DNA from 2 places in the Actinoalloteichus fjordicus genome. Region 2 is predicted to be linked to the other one. Evidence: riboswitches for the same ligand, from Rfam matches in the RefSeq annotation. Region 2 holds a riboswitch; the other holds the start of a gene.
What was found. A riboswitch is a leader RNA that binds a small molecule or an ion and turns the genes downstream of it on or off. The one in region 2 is predicted to bind S-adenosylmethionine.

Region 1 (4,995 bases), 1.1 Mb from region 2:
TTCGCCTGTGGCGTCGACCCGGCACGTATTCCATGACTGCGCCCGGCCGATTCGTCCCGCCGAATCCGCCCTGGCCGAATGCGCCCGGCCCCACGTGCAGGGTCTGCTCGCCAAGCCCAGAGAGGACCGACTGGACGGCACCGCCTTAGACGCACCGCGCCGAACTGCCGTGAGGTGCCCCGACTGAAGACACTCCAGCCGGAGGACTTCGGCGGAACGGCGGGAACAGGCCTCGCCGTTAGCGCGCCGTCGGAGGGGAGACGACTGTCTGCACTCCGACGGCGCGACTGTCCGGCTTCGGCACAGGCTTCCGGTCGTCAGTACCCGAGTGCCTCGTGCACTGCCTTCGAGGAGGGCGGCACCGTGGCCTTGGGACCGACATGGTCCTGAATGGCATCGAGCGTCTTGAGCCCGTCGCCGGTGATCAGCAGTACGGTCTCGGCCTCCGGATCAAGCTTGCCCGCCTCGATGAGCTTCTTCGTCGTGGCCACGGTGACCCCGCCTGCGGTCTCGGTGAAGATCCCCTCGGTCCGGGCCAACAGGCGGATGCCCGCCACCACCTCGTCGTCGCTGACGTCCTCGATCGCTCCGCCCGTCCGCCGTACGGCGTCCAGCACGTAGGGCCCGTCGGCGGGCGCGCCGATCGCCAGCGAGCGAGCGATCGTGTCCGGACGCACCGGTTGCACCACGTCGCTGCCCGCTCGGAACGCGGCCGACACCGGCGAGCAGCCGGTCGCCTGGGCACCGAAGACGCGGTAGGGCGTGGGCTCCACCAATCCGAGCGTCCCCAGCTCCTGGAAGCCCTTGTCGACCTTCGTGAGCTGGGCCCCGGAGGCGATCGGCACGACGATCTGTTCTGGCAGCCGCCAGCCGAGTTGTTCGGCGACCTCGAAGGCGAGTGTCTTCGAGCCCTCGGCGTAATAGGGCCGCACGTTGACGTTGACGAACGCCCAGTCCTCGTGTTCGGCGGCCAGCTCGGTGGCGAGTCGATTCACGTCGTCGTAGTTGCCGTCCACGGCGATGAGCGCGCCGTCGTAGACGGCGGTCGTCAGCACTTTCGCCCGCTCCAGGGAGGAGGGGATCAGCACGATGGACCGCCAGCCCGCCCTGGCCGCCGCGGCGGCGACGGCGTTGGCGAGATTGCCGGTGGAGGGGCAGGCCAAGACCTGGAAGCCCAATTCACGGGCGGCGGCCAGTGCCACGGCGACCACGCGGTCCTTGAACGAATGGGTGGGGTTGCCGGTGTCGTCCTTGACCCACAGGTTCTTCAACCCCAGTTCGGCGGCGAGGCGATCGGCGCGAACCAGTCGGGTGAGGCCTGGCTGGGTGTTGGCGTGGTCGTCGACGTCGGCGGGCACCGGGAGAAGCCCGCGATACCGCCAGATCGATCGAGGCCCGGCCTCGATGTCCTCCCGGCGAATCCTGCCGAACTCGTAGGCCACCTCCAGCGGCCCGAAACACTCGGCGCAGGCGAACTCGGCGGCCAGCGGAGTTCGATTCCCGCATTCCCGACAGGACAGGGCGGCGGCGGGACCAAGGTCCAGCGTGGCGTTCGTGGGCGTGCGCAGGGTCGTCGTCATCGCGAGGCCTCTCCTCATCTTTCCCGCAGCGCGGGCCGGAATTGGCACCGTGATCGTCGAATGCCGCTGGACGCGGCCGGGCTGTCGACGCCGGTTGCCGGGGTTTCGCAGGGCCGGACCCTCTACCCCTCTGGATGAAGTGTTCAGTTGTGTCACCAACCCTAGGGCATCGAAACGGGTCGAAACCACCCTCTGTCCGAGGTGTGGGACCGCCGAGCCTCGGAGGTGCCCTGGGGGACGTCGAGCCGGGCCGACGAGCGGGCGGTCCGACTGACCAGGTGCAATCCCGGCTGCCGACCAGGGCAGACCCGAGCGGCGAGCACAGCGCGGCGCCGACGTCGGACATGCCACGTCCGTACCTCGGCTGTACTGCGACGAGGTCCTTCCCGACCCCGGAGGACCGCGCCGCCCCGCCGGGGTCTGCGGACCCGCTCCGACACCGAGGTCGCGGCTGGCCGGTCGCCGGCTGCCGGACTCGACTCCACGGAGGTCGGTCGGGGACCCGTGCCAGGATGAGCGGGTGAACACGCGAGTCGCCCCACCTGCTCCGGTTCAGCTCGTCCTCGGTGAGGAGGAGCTGCTCGTCGAGCGTGCGGTGCGGGCGGCGTCGGAGGCGGCGCGACAGGTCGACCCGATGACCGAGACGGTGCGGGTCAAGGCCGGCGAACTGACCCTCCCCCGGTTCACCGAGCTGGTGAGCCCGTCGCTGTTCGGGGAAGGGCGGGTCGTCGTCGTGGACGCCGCGCAGGATGCCGGACAGGAACTCGCAGAAGCGCTCGTCTCCTATCGGCCGCAGCCCGACGACGGGATCGTGCTGGTCGTGGTCCATTCCGGCGGTGGTCGGGCCAAACTCGCGAAGCAGCTTCCCGCCACCCTCCGCAAGGCGGGCGCGGACGTCCGGGAGTGCGGGAAGATCACCAGAGCCGCTGAGCGGGAGAACTTCGTTCGCAACGAGGTTCGCCAGGTGGGCGGACGGATCGATCCCGGCGGGGTCACCGCCTTGGTCGAGACGGTGGGGTCGGACCTGCGAGAACTCGCCGCCGCCGCCACTCAGCTCGTCGCCGACACCGAGGGGCCGATCGACGAGGCGACGGTGCGCCGCTACCACCGGGGCCGGGCCGAGGTGACCGGGTTCGCGGTCGCGGAGAAGGCCGTGACCGGCGATCGAGCCGGTGCGCTCGAAGCGCTGCGGTGGGCACTCCAGCTCGGCGTGCCCGCCGTACTCGTCGCCGACGCCCTGGCCGACGCCGTGCGCAGCATCGCGTTGGTGCGCGGGGCGCGCAACGGCGACCCGTTCCAGCTCGCGGGGGAGTTGGGCATGCCGCCGTGGAAGATCAAGAAGGTGCGTACCCAGGTTCGCGGTTGGGAGGAGGCCGGACTCGCCGAGGCGATGCACCTGGTCGCCCGACTCAACGGCGAGGTCAAGGGGCAGGCGGCCGACGCGAGTTACGCATTGGAACGCGCGGTCTTCGGCATCATCGACGCCCGCGCCCGGCACTGACTCCGCGCCCTCGGCGACGGGCGGGTGGTCGAAGCTCGTCCGCAACGGTCTCGGCAGCCGCCTGAGCCCACAGCCGGGCCTCACTGCCGACGTTCAGCGCACCGCACTCCCGCGACGGTGCCGACACGGCCAGCGATGACACCTGTCATGGCTGTGACCAGGCCGGACGCAGAAAGGACGCCTCGGGCAACCCGAGACGTCCTTCCGATGGTGCTGAAACCTGCCCCGCGTCTTTCCGGTGCCGTGGCGGCGACTCGTTCACAGCGCCGTCGGGAACCGGAGGTCTTTGCGGGCCGAAGCCCTTCCGGGACGGCTCAGAGCTGGTTCGCGCGCTGCGCGATCGCCGACTTCTTGTTCGCGGCCTGGTTGGCGTGGATGACGCCCTTGCTCGCGGCCTTGTCCAGCTTGCGGCAGGCCTCACGGCTCAACTCGACGGCCTTGGCCTTGTCACCGGCGTCGGCGGCCTCGCGGAACTTGCGGATCGCGGTCTTGACCGAGGACTTCACCGACTTGTTCCGCAGCCGGGCCTTCTCGTTGGTCTTGATCCGCTTGACCTGTGACTTGATGTTCGCCACGCGACAACCCCTCGGTCTCGATGTGTGTTCTGTCGTGCCGCGTTCGTCGTGGCGCTGCCGGGATGACCCGTGAGCGACGAGGCTCGACGGTCGCTGGCAGCCTTCCTCCATAGCGGAATGCCACACGGCACGACGGCGAAGTCTAACAGCCCCGGATCAGGGCTTTTGTCGCCCGCCGACCTGCGAGAACGCTGTGACGATTCTCGCGCCGCGCGGCCCCTCCGGCGATGGTCGTGCTCCGTAGGCTCGACGGGTGTTCAACCCTCTCGACTGGCCTGGCTTCGCCGACGTGTCGATGGCCGCACTGCTGTTCCTGTGCGTCGCCGCGTTCGCTGCGGGCGCGGTCGATGCGATCGTCGGCGGTGGCGGGCTGATTCAGCTGCCCGCCCTGCTGCTGATCATGCCGGGTGGAGACACCTTGTTGAGCCTGGCGACGAGCAAGGTCGCCGCCTTCGCAGGCACTGCGTCTGCGGTTCCCACTTATGCGCGGCGGACTCGCATCGACTGGTGGACCGCCGTGCCGATGGCGTCGATCGCGTTCGGCGGAGCGGTCGGCGGTGCCGCGTTCGCGAATCTGCTGCCGGGGCGGGTGTTGAACGGGGTCGTGCTCTTCGCGCTGGTCGCCGTCGGGATCTACACTTGGCGCAAGCCTTCGCTCGGGTCCGTCGAGACGCCGCGCTTCGGACGGCGTGTGCAGATCCTGCTCGCCGGACTCGGCGGCATGACGATCGGCTTCTGGGATGGGCTCGCCGGGCCGGGCACCGGGTCCTTCCTGGTGTTCCTGCTGGTGGGGCTGCTGGGCTTCGCGTTCTTACACGCCTCGGCGACGGCCAAGCTGGTCAACACCGCCACCAATCTGGGGGCGCTCTGCTATTTCATCCCGGCAGGCAAGGTTCTGTGGGGGCTCGGGCTGGTGATGGCTGTGTGCAACATCGCCGGCAGCGTCTCGGGAGCGTTGCTCGCGACCAGCCGAGGCTCGACCTTCGTGCGCAAGGTCTTCCTGTCGGTGGTCGCCGCGATGGCCCTGACGCTCGGCGCTCGGCTGTTCTTCGGTACCTGACTCCCTCGCCTGTTCGTCGCCCGCTCGCATAGGTCCGGTATCGGTTCCCGCCGGGAGGTCGACAAGCGGTGCCCATGGCCAGAAGATGGCCGCGTGCAGTCTCGGCCAGACACGTCCTATACCCCGCGTCCGGTTCGTTTCCTCGGCATCGAGGAGGCAGGTGGGTGGCGGATCAAGTGCTACGGCATAGCCGAGGGCTCGCGATATCCGAGGGCCGAGTTGGTCGATGCGGGTGTCGCGCGCGCCGTCGAGGTCCTCGCGTCGGTCCGAGGCGATCAG
Region 2 (4,995 bases):
ATCGTCGCCTCCACCACGCTGTCGAAGGACGGCGAGGTCATCGAGACGCAGGAGACACTCGGCGGGCTGTTCGCGGTGCCCTCGGGCGACGGGGTGTTCACCGCGGACGTCACCGCGACTCGCGACCTGCCCTGGTCGGTGTACGGCACCGAGATCGACGCGTCGTGGACCTTCGCCTCCGACACCGTCGACGGCGAGCTGCCCGAAGGCCTGCCACTGCTGGGCGTCGGCTTCAGCGGCGAGGTCGACGAGCTCGGACAGGCACCCGCGGGCGTCGAGTATCCGCTGGGCCTGCACGTGAACGGCCTCGCGGACGACCAGCCGACCGAGCTGACCCTGGAGGTCTCCTACGACGACGGCGCCACCTGGACGGCCGTCGAGGTGACCTCGACCGAGGACGGCGCGACGGCGCTGCTCACCCACCCGGCCGAGGACGGCTTCGTCTCGCTGCGGGCGAGCGCGGCCGACGCGGCGGGCAACACCGTGGAGCAGACGATGCTGCGGTCCTACGGGATCACCACCGGCTGACCACCCGGTCTCGCACCGGCGCCCGCATGAGCACGGCGCCGTGACGACACGGCCTGCACCCGACCATTCCGGTCGGGTGCAGGCCGTGTCATCGTCTACGGGACAGACGTCTTCCCGGCCGCCGCTCTACTCGACGGGCAGGCTGCCCGACGCCTGCGGTGCTTCTCTTCGACAATGCAGGCGATGACGGACGGCGGCCGATCGAACGGCTTCTTATCGTGTTGCAGAGAGGTCGACCGGGCACTGATGGACTCAGTGTGCTCAGAACGACGGCAGCACGCCGCCGTCGTAGTTCTCCTCGATGAACTGCCGGACCTCGTCGGAGGTCAGCAGCTCGACGAGCGTCGCGATCCTGGGATCGTCGGCCAGCTCGGGCGTGGTCACGACGCCGTTGGCGTTGGGGTTGCCCTCCGCCTCCTCCAGCAGGATCGAGTCGTCAGCCGGGCTCAGGCCCGAGTCGATGGCGTAGTTACCGTTGATCACGGAGGCGTCGGTGTCCTGGAGGCTCACCGCGAGCTGCGCGGCCTCCAGCGGGGCGAACTCGAAGTTCCTCGGGTTGTCCTCGACGTCGGCCTCGGTGGCCTGCCCCTCGGTGCCCTCGCGGAGCGAGATCAGGCCGTTGTCGGCGAGGAGCTGAAGGCCGCGGTTGAGGTTGGCCGGGTCGTTGGACACGCCGATCGTGGCGCCGTCCGGCAGGTCGTCGACCGACTCGACGCTGTCCGAGTACAGGCCCAGCGGTTCGAGGTGCACGGCCTCGATCCACTCGTACTCGCCGCCGTGCTCGATCTGGAAGTTGTCCAGGTAGGGCACGGTCTGGAAGTAGTTGGCCTCCAGCGACCCGTCCTGTAGCGCCGTGTTCGGCTGCACGTAGTCGTTGAAGGGGACGACCTCCAGCTCCAGCCCCGCGTCGGCGGCCAACTCCTGGTCGATGAACTCCAGGATCTCGCCGTGCGGGACGGGGCTCACGCCGACCCGCAACGGGCCGTCGGTCGAGGCGGCCCCCTCGTCGGTGGTCGATGCGTTCTCGCTCCCGCAGCCCGCCAGGACCGCGGCCGAGGCCGCCAGCAGGACGGTCACGTCTCTGACCCGACGTCTGATGCGCATGGCGATGTCTCCGTTCTGAGGAACTTCTCGGATTGCAACGTGTGTCGTCTTCATCGCGCGACATCAGTCGCGCGTCAGTACTGAGTCCACAATGGACAGACTCAGCAGTCCGCTGACCAGCTTCGACGCCGGACGGGCGATCGAGAACGGCGGGCAGCCCCAGCAGGGCGGCTGCACCGTCGGGGCGTCAGATCTTCAGCGCGGACCGCCGTCGGTCGATCGCGCGGGCGAGCCGGTCGAAGAGCAGCTGGGTGAACCAGGCGAGCGCGCCGAGCGCCACGACCGATGCCCACAGCATCCGCGTGTCGTTGCGCTGGTAGCCGAAGCGGATCGCCACGTCGCCGAGTCCGCCGCCGCCGATGACGCCCGCCATCGCCGAGTAGCCGATCAACGTCACCGCAGTGACGCCGATCGCGGCCACCAGCGCCGGGCCCGCCTCCCGCAGCAGGACGCTGCGGACCATGCGGGTCCGACTGGCCCCCGTGGTGATCGCGGCCTCCACGACCGAGGCGTTGACCTCGCGCAACGCCGCCTGAACGAGCCTGCCGACGAACGGGATGGCACCCACCGTGAGCGGGACGATCACCGCCGTCGGTCCGATCGTCGTCCCGACCAGCGCGCGAGTCACCGACCCCAGCAGGACCAGCAGCACCACGAAGGGCAGCGAACGGCCGATGTCCACCACCACGCCCAGCACCCGATGCAGCACCGGCCGGGGGCTCAGGCCCGTCGGCGAGGTGATGTGCAGCAGCACCCCGAGCGGGATGCCGCCGAGGGCGGCGAGGACGGTGGCGATGCCGACCATGTAGATCGTGTCTCCGGTGGCGGCTGACACCAGGTCGAAGACCCGATCCCACGGGGTCGGTTCTCTCACGCGGCTACTCCTGGAATCTCTTGTGGGGTGCGACGGACCGTCGCCTCGTGGTCGGCGAGCCAGGCCAGCGCGGCCTCGGACCGGTCGCCGGTCAGACCGATGCGGAACCGCGCCACCGGGGTGTCGCCGAGCCGCGTGAGTCCGCCGCCGAGGATCGACAGGTCCACGCCGAACCGGTTGGCCGCCTCCGGCAGCAGCGCCCCGACGGCGGCGAACCCGACGAGCACCACCTCGGCGACGACGTCGGCCCTGGCAGCAGGCCCCCGCAGGCTCGACGCCTGGTCGATCTCGGGAAGCAGCGAGGAGGTGATCCGGCTGCCGGGAACGGTCAGCAGGTCGAGCACCTTGCCGTGCTCCACGATCTGCCCGTCGTCCAGCACCGCGACGTCGTCGCAGATCCGGCGGACGACGGCCATGTCATGGGTGACCACGAGCACGGTCACGCCGAGTTCGGCACGCACGCGATCGAGCACCGTCAGCACCGATCCCGTGGTCTCCGGGTCCAGCGCGGAGGTCGGCTCGTCGGCGAGCAGCACGGACGGCCGGGCCGCCAGCGCCCTGGCCACCGCCACCCGCTGGCGCTGGCCGCCGGAGAGCTGGTCCGGATAGCTGCCCGCCTTGTCGGTCAGGCCGACCAGATCCAACAGCTCGACGACCCTGGACCGCCGAGCGGCGGGGCTCACACCCGCGCTCTCGAGCGGAAGAGCCACGTTGCCAGCGGCAGTGCGCTGCCGCAGCAGCGAGTCGCCCTGCGGCACCACGCCGATGCGACGGCGGGCGGCCCGCAGGTCACGGCCCCGCAGCGACACCAGGTCGGTGCCCTCCACGGTGATCGAGCCGCTGTCGGGCTGCTCCAGCAGCGCGATGCAGCGAGCCAGCGTGGACTTTCCCGCGCCGCTGGGGCCGACGACGCCGCAGACGGTGCTCTCCGGAACGGACAGCGTCACCCCGTCCAGGGCGTGCACGACGCCCTTCTTACCGGGGAAGGTCTTGGTCAGCTTCTCGACAGTGATCATCTCTGCTCCACGACGCCGGGCCGCTCGCAGGCGGCACGCTGAGACCGCCCCGACGACGGGGCGGTGAAAGAAAGGGGCGATGACTACCGGGGGTCAGACTCGCGATGAGACGAGGTAAACCCGACAGCCGGAAGCGGTTCGACGACACTGGTCGACCACACGTCGGCGCGTGAGCATGAACTGAACTAACACTACGACTCCATCGGTCCTGGCGTTAGCACCTGCCCAACGGGTGGGTGGTTGCTGCGGCGTCTTCGAGCCAGGTCTCTCAGCCGCTCAGGATGGTCGGTCCTCTTGAGTAAAACCGACGAGCCAGTTCCCGCGCAAGTAGATTCCGGCCACACCTGCGCATCGACACCCGTTTCGACCAACGACCGCAGCGCTGCGGCGCGATGTCCAGGCACGATGGCGGGCCGCGCCTGCGTGGCGAAGAACACCGCAGGCCCGGCGACAGATCGCGGCGAGCATCGATTGCACTCGGCGTGCGGCCCCAGTCACGCCGGACAGGCCAACCGGCACCGAGGCCGCGTCGACCGCTGATCGAACCGCATCAGCACCGACCACACGATCACTTGCAGTGACTCACGTCACAGTGAAGCCCTGTCAGGAACCTGCATGCCACCTCGTTCAAGGTGCGAACGCACGAGACAGGAGCAGAGAAATGCGGCATCGCATCATCGTCCTCGGGGCCGGATACGCCGGAGTCTTCGCCGCCGGATGCCTGGCCCGCCATCTCCATCCCGACGACGTCGAGATCACCGCCGTCAACGCCGAATCCGACTTCGTCGAGCGGATGCGCCTGCACCAGCTCGCCGCAGGCCAGGACCTACGCCGCTACGAACTGGCGACGATGTTCGCGAACACGGGCATCCGGCTCCGAGTGGCGCGCGTCGCCGCCGTCGACGTCGAGCGCCGGGTGGTCACCGTGACCGACGATGAGGGCACCAGCACGCTCGAATACGACACCCTCCTCTACGCGCTCGGCAGCACCGCGGCCGACCACGGCGTCTCTGGCGTCACCGAGCACGCCTTCCACATCGCCGAGCGACAGCCGACGCTGCGGCTGCGTCAGCGACTGGATGAGCTGGATGGGCAGGGGACGGTGCTGGTCGTGGGCGGCAACCTGACCGCGATCGAGGCGGCCACCGAGATCGCCGAGTCACGACCCGGACTCCGGGTCACCCTCACCACCAGCGGGGAACTGGGGGCCTGGCTGAGCCCGAAGGCTCGCCGTCACCTGCTGCGGGTCTTCGACCGGTTCAACATCACAGTTCACGAGCACACCACCATCGACCACGTCGAGGCGACGAGGGCCGTCGCCGAGGACGGCACCACCTTCGCTGCCGACGCGATCGTGTGGGCAGCCGGTTTCGCCGTCCACCCCATCGCCGCCGCCAGCGGTCTCGACGTCGCAGCCGACGGTCGGATCGCCGTCGACCGCATGATGCGGTCGGTCTCACACCCAGAGGTCTA

Region 1: linked by a shared signal. The riboswitch ahead of thrC (threonine synthase) and the one ahead of UA74_RS03550 (methionine ABC transporter ATP-binding protein) in region 2 are both predicted to bind S-adenosylmethionine.

What each region holds. Positions count from the first base shown of each region.
Region 1 is NZ_CP016076.1:1,850,755-1,855,749, forward strand. Features, by position in the region: gene thrC (threonine synthase) at 318-1,580, opposite strand; SAM riboswitch class I at 1,592-1,721, opposite strand; gene holA (DNA polymerase III subunit delta) at 2,101-3,081, shown strand; gene rpsT (30S ribosomal protein S20) at 3,396-3,656, opposite strand; gene UA74_RS08400 (sulfite exporter TauE/SafE family protein) at 3,910-4,716, shown strand; gene UA74_RS08405 (hypothetical protein) at 4,810-4,995, shown strand, end outside.
Region 2 is NZ_CP016076.1:748,951-753,945, reverse strand. Features, by position in the region: gene UA74_RS03565 (S8 family peptidase) at 1-528, shown strand, start outside; gene UA74_RS03560 (MetQ/NlpA family ABC transporter substrate-binding protein) at 790-1,632, opposite strand; gene UA74_RS03555 (methionine ABC transporter permease) at 1,820-2,506, opposite strand; gene UA74_RS03550 (methionine ABC transporter ATP-binding protein) at 2,503-3,522, opposite strand; SAM riboswitch class I at 3,719-3,810, opposite strand; gene UA74_RS03545 (NAD(P)/FAD-dependent oxidoreductase) at 4,184-4,995, shown strand, end outside.